One region of the Serratia rubidaea genome, then DNA from elsewhere that is predicted to be linked to it. Evidence: predicted binding sites of a transcription regulator. Region 1 holds the regulator's gene; the other holds the start of a gene.
What was found. The regulator CRP, encoded in region 1, controls carbon source genes, mostly activating them, when cyclic AMP is high. The targets are predictions, from matches to a motif close to ATGTGANNNNNNTCACAT.

Region 1 (7,787 bases):
CGTCAATATCATGCCCCGCGGACAGCTGCGCGCCGGCCGGCAGGAGAGTTAATCGCGCCGGCGCCCTATGACTGACGGCAAAAATCAGGTAACAATGGACATCTTGCAAACCAACTCGCGCAGCTTGCCGCTGGCAAAAATGTATCAACCACACTAAAAATTATTCTCTGATACGCGCGCTTTATTACTACGGAGTAACCCAAGTATGTCCGCCAAACATCCCGTAATCGCGGTGACCGGCTCCAGCGGCGCCGGCACCACCACCACCAGCGTGGCGTTCCGCAAAATATTCCAGCAGCTGGATATCCGCGCCGCGCAGTTGGAAGGCGACAGCTTCCATCGCTATACCCGGCCGGAAATGGACGCCGCGATCCGTAAAGCGCGCGACCTCGGCCGCCATATCAGCTACTTCGGCCCGGAGGCCAACGACTTCGGCCTGCTGGAGCAGAGCTTTATCGAATACGGCAAAAGCGGCAGCGGCCGCTCGCGCAAATACCTGCATACCTATGACGAAGCGGTGCCCTACAACCAGGTGCCCGGCACCTTCACGCCGTGGGAGCCGTTGCCATCGCCGACCGACGTGCTGTTCTATGAAGGCCTGCACGGCGGCGTAGTGACCGACCAGCACGACGTGGCGCGCCATGTCGATCTGCTGGTCGGGGTGGTGCCCATCGTTAACCTGGAGTGGATCCAAAAGCTGATCCGCGATACCGGCGAACGCGGCCATTCGCGCGAAGCGGTCATGGATTCGGTGGTGCGCTCGATGGAAGACTACATCAACTACATCACGCCGCAGTTTTCCCGCACCCATATCAACTTCCAGCGGGTGCCGACGGTCGACACCTCCAACCCGTTCGCCGCCAAAGCCATCCCTTCGCTGGATGAAAGCTTTGTGGTGATTCACTTCCGCGGGTTGGATCAGATCGACTTCCCCTATCTGCTGGCGATGCTGCAGGGGTCATTTATCTCGCATATCAATACGCTGGTGGTGCCGGGCGGCAAAATGGGGCTGGCGATGGAGCTGATTATGGCGCCGCTGGTGCAGCGCCTGCTGGAAGGGAAAAAGATCGAATAGCGGCGCGCGCCTTACGGGCTTCGCACCCGGCGCACGCCGGGTGAAGTTATTCCACGGCGCGGATTTCAAAACTGTGGGTCACCGTTGCCGCCTGGCTCAGCATCAGCGATACCGAGCAGTACTTTTCGGCGGACAGATTGACCGCCCGCTCCACCACCTTGTCGCTCAGCCCTTTACCGCTGACGATAAAATGCAGATTGATCGCGGTAAAGGTGCGCGGCGCCTCTTCCCGGCGCTGTGAGCTGAGTTTTACCTCACAGTCGCGCACGTCGTTGCGGCCTTTTTGCAGAATCGACACCACGTCGATCGCGCTGCAGCCGCCCACCGACATCAGCACCATCTCCATCGGGCTCGGCGCTTTTTCCCCGGCATTCCCGTCCATTATCACCTGATGGCCCGACGCGGACTCACCGAGGAAGGTCAATCCTTCCACCCATTTCACTCTTGCCTGCATACTGCTCACTCCGGTTAATTTCTTAAAATCAGACTACGCTTTCGCACTAAAACTGGCAACGGAACCTGATGCTGGTCATGCTGAAGCGAGACAACAGAAGACACTCGCCTCACTCTATGCTACAAACAAACCGCAATAACTCTTTTTTGGACACCGATTTTTCAGGGATCTGCCCAAGGAAACGCATCTTCAGCGAGATGTTAACAGAATGTAGCTTGCAGCACCGTCAGCAAGTTAATATGCTAAGGGCAATAGCGTATTTTACGGCACGCCTCAAAACCTGTTTATAGCCCGCATGCATTACCGGTTATCAACGCGTTTAACAGGGATCTTTGATCCCTGTGTTACAAGGCAGCGATTACAACAGAGGATAATAGCGAATGGTTCTCGGCAAACCGCAAACAGACCCGACTCTCGAATGGTTCCTGTCTCATTGCCATATCCACAAATATCCATCCAAAAGTACGCTGATTCACCAAGGTGAAAAGGCCGAAACGCTCTACTACATCGTGAAAGGCTCCGTTGCGGTGCTGATTAAAGATGAAGAAGGTAAAGAGATGATCCTGTCCTACCTCAACCAGGGGGATTTCATCGGCGAGCTTGGATTATTTGAAGAAGGCCAGGAGCGCAGCGCCTGGGTGAGAGCAAAAACCGCCTGTGAAGTAGCTGAAATTTCCTATAAGAAATTCCGCCAGCTGATCCAGGTCAACCCGGATATTCTGATGCGCCTTTCCGCGCAAATGGCCAGCCGCCTGCAGGTCACCTCGGAGAAAGTGGGTAACCTCGCCTTCCTTGACGTTACCGGCCGCATTGCGCAGACCCTGCTGAACCTGGCGAAACAGCCGGACGCCATGACCCACCCTGACGGTATGCAAATTAAAATCACACGTCAGGAAATTGGTCAGATCGTCGGCTGCTCACGCGAAACGGTCGGCCGCATCCTGAAAATGCTGGAAGATCAAAACCTGATCTCCGCACACGGCAAAACCATCGTCGTTTATGGCACGCGTTAATTAATAAGAAAACGGCGCATACGCGCCGTTTTTTATGCTGACGGCAAGGGTAGCTTATGCCGCATTCACCACATCCTGCACCGCACGCTCAAAACGCGCCATCCCTTCTTCAATATCCTGCGGTTCAATCACCAATGACGGCGCAAAACGGATAACGTTAGGTCCGGCGTTCAGGATCATCACGCCATGCGCGGCCGCAGCCGCCAGGAAATCCCGCGCCTTATTCTGATAGGCCGCGCTAAGTTCAGCGCCGATCAGCAGCCCCATGCCGCGAATATCGCTGAACACGCCGTATTTCTCGGCCAACTGCTGCAGTTTGGCCACGTACAGCGCATGGCGCTGCGTAATGCCGTCCAGCACCTGCGGCGTATTGATCACCTCCAGCGCCGCCTCGGCCACCGCGCAGGCCAGCGGGTTGCCGCCGTAGGTGCTGCCGTGCGTGCCGACCTGCATGGCGGAGGCAATCTCCTCGGTGGTCAGCATCGCGCTGATCGGGAAGCCGCCGCCCAGCGCTTTGGCGGTGGTGAGAATATCCGGCGTCACGCCGTAGTGCATATAGGCAAACAGTTTGCCGGTACGTCCCATACCACTCTGCACCTCATCAAACACCAGCAGCGCCTGATGCTGGTCACACAGCGCGCGCACGCCCTGTAGGAACTCGGCGTCCACCGGCGTAATGCCGCCTTCGCCCTGAATCGGCTCCATCACCACCGCGCAGGTGCTGTCGTCCATCACCGCCTTGACCGCCGCCAGATCGTTGTACGGCACGTGCACGATATCGGCCGGCTTTGGCCCGAAGCCGTCGGAATATTTCGCCTGCCCGCCCACCGAGACGGTAAACAGCGTCCGGCCGTGGAAGGCGTTATAGAAGGCGATAATTTTGGTTTTATACGGACTGTGGCGGGTAATGGCATAGTGGCGCGCCAGTTTAAAGGCCGCCTCATTGGCTTCCGAGCCGGAGTTGACGAAAAAGACCCGGTCGGCAAAGGTGGCGTCAATCAGTTTGCTGGCCAGCCGCAGCGCCGGTTCATTGGTGAACACATTGCTGGTATGCCACAGGGTTTCGCTTTGCTGCTGCAGCGCCGCCACCAGCGCCGGGTGGCAGTGGCCCAATGCGGTAACGGCGATGCCGCCGGAGAAATCGATATACTCTTTCCCCTCGCTGTCCCACACGCGGCTGCCTTGGCCCTTTACCGGCACAAACTGCGCCGGTGCATAAACCGGCAAAATCACCTGATCGAACGTGCTGCGATTGACCGCATGTTTTTCCGTCATTATTGGGTTCCACCTCAAGAGATTGGTTTTTTAACGCCGCCACCAAAGTGACAATATAGTCATAAAATATGCATAAAAAACCAATCAAGGGCAAACCAAAATCATCGATAATGGCGAAAAACTTATAACCGATTAACTTTTAAGGAAATTACTCAGCAGCGCGTGCCCCTGCTCGCTGAGGATGCTCTCCGGATGGAACTGCACCCCTTCCAGCGCCAGCGTGCGATGGCGAATGCCCATGATCTCATCGCGCATGCCGTCGCGCTCGCTCCAGGCGGTCACCTCAAAACAGTCCGGCAACGTTTTGGCGTCCAACACCAGCGAATGATAGCGCGTTACCGTCAGCGGATTATTCAGCCCGCGAAAAACGCCGCTGTCCGTATGGCGAATCGCCGACGTTTTGCCGTGCATCACCTCACGCGCGCGCACCACATCGGCGCCAAATGCCTGCCCCAGCGCCTGATGCCCCAGGCAGACGCCCAGAATCGGCAGCCGGCCGGCAAAGTGCGCAATCGCCGCCAGCGAAATGCCGGCCTCGTTCGGTGTGCAGGGGCCAGGGGAGATCACCAGATGCTGCGGCGCCAGCCGGTCAATATCGGCCAGCTGCAGTTCATCATTGCGCTTTACCACCACCTCGGCGCCAAGCTCGCAGAAGTATTGATAAAGGTTGTAGGTAAAGGAGTCGTAATTATCGATCAGCAGCAGCATGGTAAACGTCAACAGTGAAACAGGACCTGATTATACCGCGTCGCGGCACAACTGCCTTTTTCCTTTTTTAATCTTCTCTAACGGCTGCCCGCCCTGCAGCGGAAACAAAAACGTATCATCCTGTTTGAAGCGAATAAACTGCTTCCCGTCCTGAGCGCTATCCCACACCAGAGTGATATCGTCGCTGACGTAACGATCCTCACCCACCCGGCAGGTTTTTACCGGGACGCCGACCAGAGCGGCATAGCCTTGAATGCGCTTCTGGTGCTCAGCATCCATCAAGATGGCGTCGCTCGGCCAAGAACGGTAACCCAACATCATCATGGGGTAATTTGACAACGCCTTGGGAATCGGTGCGATAAGCATCAAACCGCAGGAGACAAAAAACATCGCGCCAATGCGCTGATAGAGCGGGTGCTCGCCCTCCCTGTTATGGAATAAGAACAGCATGTTAAAGATTAAGCCAATACAGAGAAAATAGACGACGGGCCATGACCGCTGACTGTCCCCGGGCAAACACAGTATCGCCACAAAAAACAACAATAAGATCAATGATAAAAACAGCGTAATTTTACCCTGAACAAGTTTGTGGCGAACCAACTCCCTCCCCCAAAATTTCGTCACCAAATAAGCGAGAAAAGTCATTGGCGCAACCGTCGCATAAGCGCCATAGACCAGCCCGACTACCATGATGAAAGAAAACAGGACGGCGACGATGATAAACGTCATGCTCTCTTTCAGGCTCAGGCTGCTGATACCGATACCTTCCACGCATAAATACAGCAGCATCACTCCAATGCCGATAATGCTAACCAACAGCGTTGATGCCGCCAGCAATGACGTAAATAGTTTCAAATGCGATACGACTTTGCTCAACGGCACGGAAATATCCATAACAGAGAAAACAAGACCGGCCCCGAATGAGGCCGGTTTATGGCCGTTACTTTTTACGGCCGCCCATGATCGAACCCAGCACGCCGCGCAGAATTTGCTTGCTCAGATCGCGCGCCATGCTTTTGGCAGCGGTCTGTACAATGCCGTCGCGTTTGCCGCCGCGCGGGCCAGTGGAGCCGAACAGCAGCTCATTCAGACTGCCCATCAGGCCGCCGCCGCTTTGCTGGCCGGCCTGCGGCGCCGCTTTATCCACCGCCTCCGCATCCTGGCCGACGGTGGCAAAGCCCTCGGACGACAGCTTCTCATAGGCCGACTCACGGTCCACCATCTCTTCATAACGGCCGTACAGCGGCGATTTATTGATGGCGCTGTTCAGCCCTTCCGCCCCCAGCATGCCCATTTTTGACTCCGGCGCGATCACCATCGCGCGCTCCACCACATGGGGACGCCCCTTCTCATCGAGGAACGACACCAGCGCCTCCCCGACGCCCAACTCGCCAATCACCGTTTCCGCATCAAAGTCCGGGTTGGCGCGCATGGTCTGCGCCGCCGCCTTCACCGCCTTCTGGTCGCGCGGCGTAAAGGCGCGCAGCGCGTGCTGCACGCGGTTGCCCAGCTGGCCGAGCACGCTGTCCGGAATATCCAGCGGGTTTTGCGTCACAAAGTAAACGCCGACGCCTTTGGAGCGGATCAGGCGCACCACCTGCTCAATCTTGGTCAGCAGCGCCGCCGGCGCGTCTTTGAACAACAGGTGCGCCTCATCAAAGAAGAACACCAGCTTCGGCTGCTCCGGATCGCCCACTTCCGGCAGATGTTCAAACAGCTCCGCCAGCAGCCACAGCAGAAATACCGAATAGAGCTTCGGCTGGTTAATCAGCTTGTCGGCCGCCAGCAGATTGATCACGCCATGGCCGTTGGCGTCGGTTTTCATCAGATCGTTGATGTCGAGCATCGGCTCGCCGAAGAACAGGTTGGCGCCCTGCTCCTCCAGCGTCAGCAGGCCGCGCTGGATCGCGCCGACCGAGGCGGTGGAAATATTGCCGTACTGGGTTTTGAACTGTTTGGCATTGTCGCCGACGTACTGCACCATCGCGCGCAGGTCTTTCATATCCAACAGCAGCAGCGCGTTATCGTCGGCGATTTTAAACACCAGCTGCAGCACGCCGCTTTGCACCTCGTTCAGGTCCAGCAGGCGCGCCAGCAGCAGCGGGCCGAGATCGGAAACCGTGGCGCGGATCGGGTGGCCTTTCTCGCCGTAGATATCCCACGGGATAATGGTGCAGGCCTGCGGTTGCCAGTCGGCGACGCCAATCGCCGTCAGGCGCGCCTGCAGTTTTTCATTCGGCACCGCCTCGGTGCCGATCCCCGACAGGTCGCCCTTCACGTCCGACAGGAACACCGGCACGCCGATGCGTGAAAACTGTTCGGCCATTTTTTGCAACGTCACGGTCTTACCGGTACCGGTCGCGCCGGTAATCAGGCCGTGGCGGTTAGCCAGGGCGGGCAGAATCGCCAAATCCTGAACGGGTTTTCCGTCTTTCATCGCCTTGGCGATAATCCGTGCTTCACTCATTTTCTGTTCCTTTGATGACGCTAACGCGGCGCAGATGCGCCTGTGATGTCATAAAGCTATAAGCGCGGCGGAACCCCGTCAAGCGCTAGCCGCGCAGCCCCAGCTGTTCTTTCAACGATTTCAGGTAGCGGCGGCTGACCGGCACCGCCTCGCCGACCGACATAATCATTTCCGCCGCGCCGCCCTCCTCAAAGCGGATTTCCCGCACCTGTTCCAGATTCACCAGATACTGACGATGGCAGCGCACCAGCGGCGTGCGGCTCTCCAGCGTGCGCAGCGTCAGTTCGGTAAAGCACTCCATGCCGTCGTTGCGCACCACGTAAACGCCGCTGGCGCGCGAGCGGACGGCGATCACCTCGTCAAAGCGCAGCAGGTAAATCCGGCTGTGGCCGGCGCAGGGGATATATTTCAAATAGCCCGCGCTTTCCGGCAGTGCGGCGACATCCTGCGCCGTATGGCGCTGCTGCAGGCGCTGCAGGGTTTTCTTCAGCCGCTGCGGTTCCGCCGGCTTCAGCAGATAGTCAAAGGCATGTTCCTCAAACGCCTGCAGCGCGTATTCATCGTACGCGGTGAGGAACACGATATGCGGCATCCGGTTGGGATCAAGCATACCCACCATCTCCAGGCCGCTGATGCGCGGCATCTGGATATCCAAAAACACCACGTCCGGCTGCAGCCGGTGGATCTGGCTGATGGCCTCAATCGCATTCGCGCATTCGCCGATAATGCACACCTCCGGCTCGGCGGACAGCAGATGGCGCAGGTTGTCGCGCGCCGAAGGCTCATCGTCGACGA
Region 2 (7,787 bases), 1.0 Mb from region 1:
TAGCAGGGCATAATCGCGCAATGAATAGCCCAAATCTCTGTGATTACTTAAAAAACCAGCGTCTTATGCGGCGGTGTTGCCGATTGGAGACAACCTGAGTGGTTTAAAATCAGTGAGTTAACCTAAGTGTCTCTGATGGGTCAGGATGATGTCGTTAAATGGCGACAGTATTTAGCCTGTTTTTTCGACAGTTATAGTTATCTTATTGATTTTTAATGGTTGTATAAAGTTGGCATGGCCGTTGCAATATTCATGGCGTGGATGGCCGAACGAACAGATATCGTGAAGTATCCCTGAATCAAAGCCGCGCGCATCGCGGCGACAGAATCCGCAGTCATTTGGGATTCACCAACAAAAGGAAGAGATCGATGAAAAAGACCAAGTTTGCACAATCAATGATGGCTGTCGTATTGGGTTCCGTTTTGGTGAGCGGTAGCGCTCTGGCCGAAGGTTCGTTGCTCGATAAGGCATCCAGCGTGGCTGATAGCACTGGCGCCAAAATCGATAGCTCTATGCAAAAAGTCGACGGTTCGATGAAGAAAGTCGACGGCTATATGGATGACAGCGCGATTACCGCAAAAGTGAAAAGCGCGCTGGTGGAAGACAAAACGATTTCCAGCAACGACATTTCGGTGAAAACCGAAAAAGGCGTGGTGACGCTGAGCGGCTTTGTCGCCAGCCAGGCGCTGGCTGAGCAGGCGGTTGCCGTGGCCGGTAAAGTGGAAGGTGTGAAATCCGTCAGCGATAAGCTGCATGTGAAAGATGAAGCCAAGCAGTCGGTGAAATCTTATGCCGGTGACGCCGCCACCACCACGGAGCTGAAAGCCAAGCTGTTGGCCGATGACATCGTGCCTTCCCGCAACGTGAAAGTGGAAACCACCGACGGTGTGGTGCAGCTGTCCGGCGAAGTGAAGTCACAGGCGCAGTCTGAGCGTGCGGAAAGCATCGCCAAGGCGATTGACGGCGTGAAAAGCGTGAAGAACGACCTGACCGTCAAACCATAATCCGCCCTTCGCGGCGAACTCTGTCAGCAGGGGGCCGGTATCCGGCCCCCTTGATGCGTTTCATCACGGGCGCGCAGGCTGCGCCTCTACGGTAAGGAGAGGCTTATGTTTCGTTGGGGCATTATCTTTTTGGTGGTTGCGCTGATTGCTGCGGCGCTGGGCTTTGGCAGTCTGGCGGGCACCGCCGCCTGGGCGGCGAAAGTGGTCTTTGTGGTTGGGATCATTCTGTTCCTGATCAGCCTGTTTACCGGCCGCCGGCGTCCTTAGCCGACGGGCAAAGTGTAACAAATCTTGAGTCCTTTTCCGGCAGTAGGAGGGCAGATCGTGAACAGTGATATTATTCTCGGACGTTGGAAACAGCTCAGAGGCCAGCTGTGGCAGGCCTGGGCCGAACTTTCCGGCAGCGACTGTGCATGGCTGACCGGCAGTAACGACTGTCTCTCCGGCATACTGCAAGAAGATTACGGAAGAGAGCAAGAAGAGGTATCCTCAGAAAAAACGTCTTACTGAGGAACCCGGGTTGGGCTACAGAATACCCATTACGCTCGGCAATATTGAGCCGCTGGCGTATAAACCATACCGGCCGGGCAAACTGGCGCTGGTATGCGAAGGGGGCGGGCAGCGCGGCATTTTCACCGCCGGCGTGCTGGATGAGTTCCAGCGTGCCCGCTTCAACCCTTTTGAACTGATGATCGGCACCTCCGCCGGTGCGCAGAACCTTTCCGCCTTTATCTGCGGACAGCTGGGCTACGCACGTCGGGTGATCACCCGCTATACCACCACCGCCGATTTCTTTAATCCCCTGCGCTTTGTGCGCGGCGGCCATCTGATTGACCTCGACTGGCTGGTGAATATCACCTCGCAGCAGCTGCCGCTGGCGATGGACGCGGCGGAAAAACAGTTCCACGACGGGCGCGAGTTCCTGATGTGCGCCTGCCGCAGCGACGACTTCGAACCAACCTATTTCCCCGCCCGGCGCGCCAGCTGGCTGCCGACGATTAAAGCCTCCAGCGCCATTCCGGGCTTTTACCGCATGGGCGTTGAGCTGGACGGCGTCAGCTATCAGGACGGCGGCATCAGCGATGCGATTCCGGTGGAGGAGGCCTACCGCCGCGGCGCGGACACCATCGTGGTGATTCGCACCGTGCCGTCGCAGATGTACTATACGCCGCAGTGGATGAAGCGGATGGAGCAGTGGCTGAGCGAAAGCAGCCTGCAGCAGATGGTGCGCATCATGCGGCAGCATGAGCAGAGCTATCACCGCATCCAGCAGTTTATTGAGAAACCGCCGGGCGACCTGCGTATTTTCGAAATCTTCCCGCCGAAGCCGCTGGCGAGCAATGCGCTTGGCAGCCGCCTGTCGTCGCTTAACCGCGACTATCATCTCGGCCGACGCTGCGGCCGCTATTTTCTGGCCACCGTCGGCCACTGGCTGCAGACGCCGGAAAGCGGCGACGGCGTGGCGGTGAAGCGGCCGCTGTCGCGGCGCCTGCTGCAGCCGGAAAGCCTGAGCATGCCGTCGCCGATCGTCAGCGAGATCACGCAGCCGGCGGCGCTGGCGCCTGCGGAGATGCATTTGCCGCCGGACGCGCTGCCGGACGGTAAGGGAGAGACGCTGTGAGCCTGCGGTTTACCGACACCCATTGCCATTTTGATTTCCCGCCCTTCAGCGGCCACGAGGCGGACAGCCTGCGGCGCGCGGCGGCGGCCGGCGTAGAGCGCATTATCGTGCCCTCGGTCACCGCCGACCGTTTTACGCGCGTGATGCAGCTGGCGGAGAGCTATCCGCCGCTGTACGCCGCGCTAGGGCTGCACCCGCTCTATATCGCGCAGCACCATGACGAACAGCTGGCGCAGCTGGAAGGCTGGCTGACGGCGCGGCCGCCCAAGCTGGCGGCGGTCGGGGAGATCGGCCTGGATCTGTACATGGCCGAGCCGCAGTTCGAGCGTCAGCAGACGCTGCTGCGCGCCCAGCTGCAGCTGGCGAAGCGCCATGATTTGCCGGTGATTCTGCATTCACGCCGCAGCCACGACCCGCTGGCCGCCATGCTGCGCCGCGCCGACCTGCCGCGCCGCGGCGTGGTGCACGGCTTTGCCGGCAGTCTGTCGCAGGCGCAGGCGTTTGTGCGGCTGGGCTATTTTATCGGCGTCGGCGGCACCATCAGCTATCAGCGGGCGCAGAAAACCCGCGCGGTGATGGCGCAGCTGCCGCTCAGCGCGTTGCTGCTGGAGACCGACGCGCCGGATATGCCGCTGGCCGGCCACCAGGGCGAGCCTAACCGCCCGGAACGCGCCGCCGAGGTGTTTCAGGCGCTGTGTCAGCTGCGTTCGGAACCGCCCGAGCAGATTGCCGATCGGCTTTGGCAAAATACCCAATCCCTGTTTGCCCTGTAACCGCCGTTACAGCGGTAAAAGTGTGATGCTCATCACGTTATAAGATTTTCGTTTGCGCCTGTTTGTATACATTTGTGATGTAAGACGAGTCTGGCGCAATATTGCTCAGTATAATCCCGCTCCGTTACCAATAGTTAGCCCACAATGATGCCGGGCAGAATCTGTTTTATTTTTCACCACAGGGATACTTTGCATGCAACTCATCATGAGCCTGATTGGGATGGCGGTGTTAATTGCGATCGCGGTGCTGCTTTCCAGCAACCGGCGGGCGATTAACCTGCGCACCGTGCTCGGCGCCTTTATTATTCAAATCGCGATCGGCGCGCTGGTGCTGTACGTACCGCTGGGCCGGCGCATTCTGGGCGGAATGTCGGAAGGGGTGGCCAATGTGATTGCCTACGGCAACCAGGGCATTTCGTTTATTTTCGGCGGGCTGGTGTCCGACAAGATGTTTGAACTGTTCGGCGGCGGCGGCTTTATTTTTGCGCTGCGCGTGCTGCCGGTGATCGTGTTCTTCTCGTCGCTGATCGCCGTGCTGTATTACCTCGGCATTATGCAGCTGGTGATCCGCGTGCTGGGCGGCGGCCTGCAGAAAGTGCTGGGCACCTCGCGCACCGAGTCGCTGTCGGCCACCGCCAATATTTTTGTCGGCCAGACCGAGGCGCCGCTGGTGGTGCGGCCGTATATCGCCACCATGACGCAGTCCGAGCTGTTTGCCGTGATGTGCGGCGGCCTGGCGTCGGTGGCCGGTTCGGTGCTGGCCGGCTACGCGCAGATGGGCGTGCCGCTGGAATACCTGATCGCCGCCTCGTTTATGGCCGCGCCGGGCGGTCTGCTGTTCGCCAAGCTGATGGTGCCGGAAACGGAAAAAACCCATGATACGGACGATGCGACCAAGCTGATTGCCGAAGAGGAGCGCCCGGCCAACGTGATTGACGCGGCGGCCTCCGGCGCGGCGTCCGGCATGCAGCTGGCGCTGAACGTCGGCGCGATGCTGCTGGCGTTTATCGCCCTGATCGCGCTGCTGAACGGCATGCTGGGCGGCATCGGCGGCTGGTTCAACTATCCGCAGCTGTCGCTGGAGCTGCTGCTGGGCTGGATCTTCTCGCCAATCGCCTTCCTGATCGGCGTGCCGTGGAGCGAGGCGATGACCGCCGGCTCCTTTATCGGTCAGAAGATTATCGTCAATGAGTTTGTCGCCTTTATGAACTTCGGCGCCTATCTGCGTCCGGATGAGGCGGTGACCGCCGACGGGCTGCAGGTGCTGTCCGCCCACACCAAGGCGATAATTTCGTTCGCGCTGTGTGGTTTCGCTAACCTGTCTTCGGTGGCGATTCTGTTGGGCGGGTTAGGCAGCATGGCGCCGAACCGTCGTCATGATATTGCGCGTCTGGGTCTGAAGGCGGTGGTGGCCGGCACCCTGTCCAACCTGATGAGCGCGACCATCGCCGGGTTCTTCCTGGCGCTGTAAACTATACTTGCAGAGCGTTTTTCTTTGCCGCCGCCGCAGCCCGGCGGCGGTGAAGAAAGCCCGTCCGGCGCGGCCTGACGGGGTGCGCGGTGAAGCTTTTGTTATTCTGTGAACAATATCGCGTTATTTTGTGATTATTTTCACATATAATCTCTAACTGTTAGAGCGTTACCCCTATTGGATTTTTACACCTGGACGCGGCCCGGCCTATGACCGGCGTGTTCTAATCGTTACTACAGGCTGTTTGCACGTCTAGCCTAATGTGCGGTGAGAAGGACCTCAGTTGCCCTCGGGGAAGTGATTACCCCGCGCTATCTTCACGGAACCAAGTCCGCTCGCCAACAGCAAGCAGCTCAAGTTGGAGAGTTTTATGACCGAATTAACCGCCGCAGCGCAGCGCGCGCTGAGCCTGATGGATTTAACCACCCTGAACGACGACGACACCGACGAGAAGGTGATCGCGCTGTGCCGTCAGGCGAACAGCCCGGCGGGCCACACCGCTGCCATCTGCATTTACCCGCGCTTCATCCCGATCGCCCGTAAAACGCTGCGCGAGCAGGGCACGCCGGATATCCGCATCGCCACCGTCACCAACTTCCCGCACGGTAACGATGATATTGCTATCGCGCTGGCGGAAACCCGTGCGGCCATCGCCTACGGCGCCGATGAAGTGGACGTGGTGTTCCCTTACCGCGCGCTGATGGCCGGCAATGAGCAGGTCGGCTTCGATCTGGTGAAACAGTGCAAGCAGGCCTGCGCCGAAGCGAATGTGCTGCTGAAAGTGATTATCGAAACCGGCGAGCTGAAGGACGCGGCGCTGATCCGCAAGGCGTCTGAAATCTCCATCAACGCCGGGGCGGACTTTATTAAAACCTCAACCGGCAAAGTACCGGTGAACGCCACGCTGGAAAGCGCTGAGCTGATGATGTCGGTGATCCGCGATATGGGCGTCGGCGCGCAGGTGGGCTTCAAGCCAGCCGGCGGCGTACGCACTGCGGAAGAGGCGCAGCATTATCTGCAACTTGCCGCGCGTATCATGGGCGCAGACTGGGCTGATGCACGGCACTTCCGTTTCGGCGCCTCCAGCCTGTTGGCCAGCCTGCTGACCACGCTGGGCTACAGCGCGCAGACGTCCGGCAGCGGCTACTGATTCTCGCTTTCGCCCCGGCGCGTCCGGGGCGTCTTTGACAACACTGCACACGCATATTGCAGGAGGAAATTTTGTTCCTGGCACAAGAAATAATTCGTAAGAAACGTGACGGTCAGCCGCTGAGCGAAGAGGAAATCCGCTTCTTTATTAACGGTATCCGCGATAACGTCGTCTCCGAAGGGCAGATCGCCGCGCTGGCGATGACCATCTATTTTCATGATATGACCATGCCGGAGCGCGTGGCGCTGACCATGGCGATGCGCGACTCCGGCACGGTGCTGGACTGGAAGAGCCTGGATCTCAACGGCCCGGTGGTGGACAAGCACTCCACCGGCGGCGTGGGCGACGTAACCTCGCTGATGCTCGGCCCGATGGTGGCGGCCTGCGGCGGCTACGTGCCGATGATCTCCGGCCGCGGTCTGGGCCACACCGGCGGCACCCTGGATAAACTGGAAGCCATTCCCGGCTTTAATATCTTCCCGGATGACGCCGCTTTCCGTAAAATCATCAAAGAGGTCGGCGTTGCGATTATCGGCCAGACCAGTTCGCTGGCCCCGGCGGACAAACGCTTCTATGCCACGCGCGATATTACCGCCACCGTGGACTCTATTCCGCTGATCACCGGTTCGATCCTGGCCAAGAAACTGGCGGAGGGGTTGGATGCATTGGTGATGGACGTGAAAGTAGGCTCCGGCGCCTTTATGCCGACCTATGCGCTGTCGGAAGATTTGGCGCAGGCCATCGTCGGCGTCGCCAACGGCGCCGGCTGCAAAACCACGGCGCTGCTGACCGATATGAACCAGGTGCTGGCCTCCAGCGCCGGCAACGCGGTGGAAGTGCGCGAAGCGGTGCGCTTCCTGACCGGCGAATACCGTAACCCGCGCCTGCTGGAAGTCACCATGGCGCTGTGCGTGGAAATGCTGCTCTCCGGCGGCCTGGCGCAGGATGACGCCGATGCGCGCGCCAAACTGCAGGCGGTGCTGGATAACGGCAAGGCGGCGGAAATCTTCGGCCGCATGGTGGCGGTGCAGCAGGGTCCGAGCGACTTTGTTGAACGTTACGACAGCTACCTGCCGACGGCGACGCTGAGCAAGCCGGTGTACGCCGAGCGTGAAGGCATCGTCAGCGCCATGGATACCCGTGAACTGGGCATGGCGGTGGTGACCCTTGGCGGCGGCCGTCGTCGCGCCACCGACAGCATCGACTACAGCGTCGGACTGACCGATATGGCGCGCCTGGGCGATCGCATTGATGCCAAACAGCCGTTGGCGGTGATCCACGCCAACGACGAAGAGAGCTGGCAGCAGGCGGCCGACGCGGTGCGCGGCGCGATGACGCTGAGCGACCAGGCGCCGGAAGCGACGCCGGTGGTGTATAAACGCATCACCCAGTAAGGCCATTTATTTAATCGAGGCGGCGCGTATTGCGCCGTCAGAGCGTGGAATCACGCGGGAGAAAACAATGAAACGTACATTTATTATGGTTCTGGACTCATTTGGCATCGGCGCCAGCGCCGACGCTGAACGTTTTGGCGACAAAGGCTCGGATACCCTGGGCCACATTGCCGAAATGTGCGCGCGCGGCGAAGCAGACAACGGCCGCAGCGGCCCGTTGACCCTGCCGAACCTCAGCCGTCTCGGCCTGGGCAAGGCGGCGCAGGAGTCCACCGGCAGCTTCCCGCCGGGACTGGACGAAAATGCCGACATCATTGGCGCTTACGGCTATGCCAGCGAGCTTTCTTCCGGTAAGGACACGCCGTCGGGCCACT

Region 2: the regulator CRP is predicted to act here: its motif matches at 3,419-3,436, upstream of I6G83_RS10085 (NupC/NupG family nucleoside CNT transporter).

What each region holds. Positions count from the first base shown of each region.
Region 1 is NZ_CP065640.1:1,146,821-1,154,607, forward strand. It holds gene I6G83_RS05360 (YheU family protein) at 1-52, shown strand, start outside; gene I6G83_RS05365 (phosphoribulokinase) at 206-1,075, shown strand; gene I6G83_RS05370 (OsmC family protein) at 1,122-1,529, opposite strand; gene crp (cAMP-activated global transcriptional regulator CRP) at 1,910-2,542, shown strand; gene argD (bifunctional acetylornithine/succinyldiaminopimelate transaminase) at 2,597-3,817, opposite strand; gene I6G83_RS05385 (aminodeoxychorismate synthase component II) at 3,950-4,525, opposite strand; gene I6G83_RS05390 (hypothetical protein) at 4,556-5,419, opposite strand; gene I6G83_RS05395 (helicase HerA-like domain-containing protein) at 5,466-6,992, opposite strand; gene btsR (two-component system response regulator BtsR) at 7,078-7,787, opposite strand, start outside.
Region 2 is NZ_CP065640.1:2,172,066-2,179,852, forward strand. It holds gene osmY (molecular chaperone OsmY) at 369-1,004, shown strand; gene I6G83_RS10065 (DUF1328 domain-containing protein) at 1,110-1,271, shown strand; gene I6G83_RS10070 (CsbD family protein) at 1,329-1,514, shown strand; gene I6G83_RS10075 (patatin-like phospholipase family protein) at 1,525-2,625, shown strand; gene I6G83_RS10080 (TatD family hydrolase) at 2,622-3,398, shown strand; gene I6G83_RS10085 (NupC/NupG family nucleoside CNT transporter) at 3,604-4,869, shown strand; gene deoC (deoxyribose-phosphate aldolase) at 5,240-6,019, shown strand; gene deoA (thymidine phosphorylase) at 6,091-7,413, shown strand; gene deoB (phosphopentomutase) at 7,481-7,787, shown strand, end outside.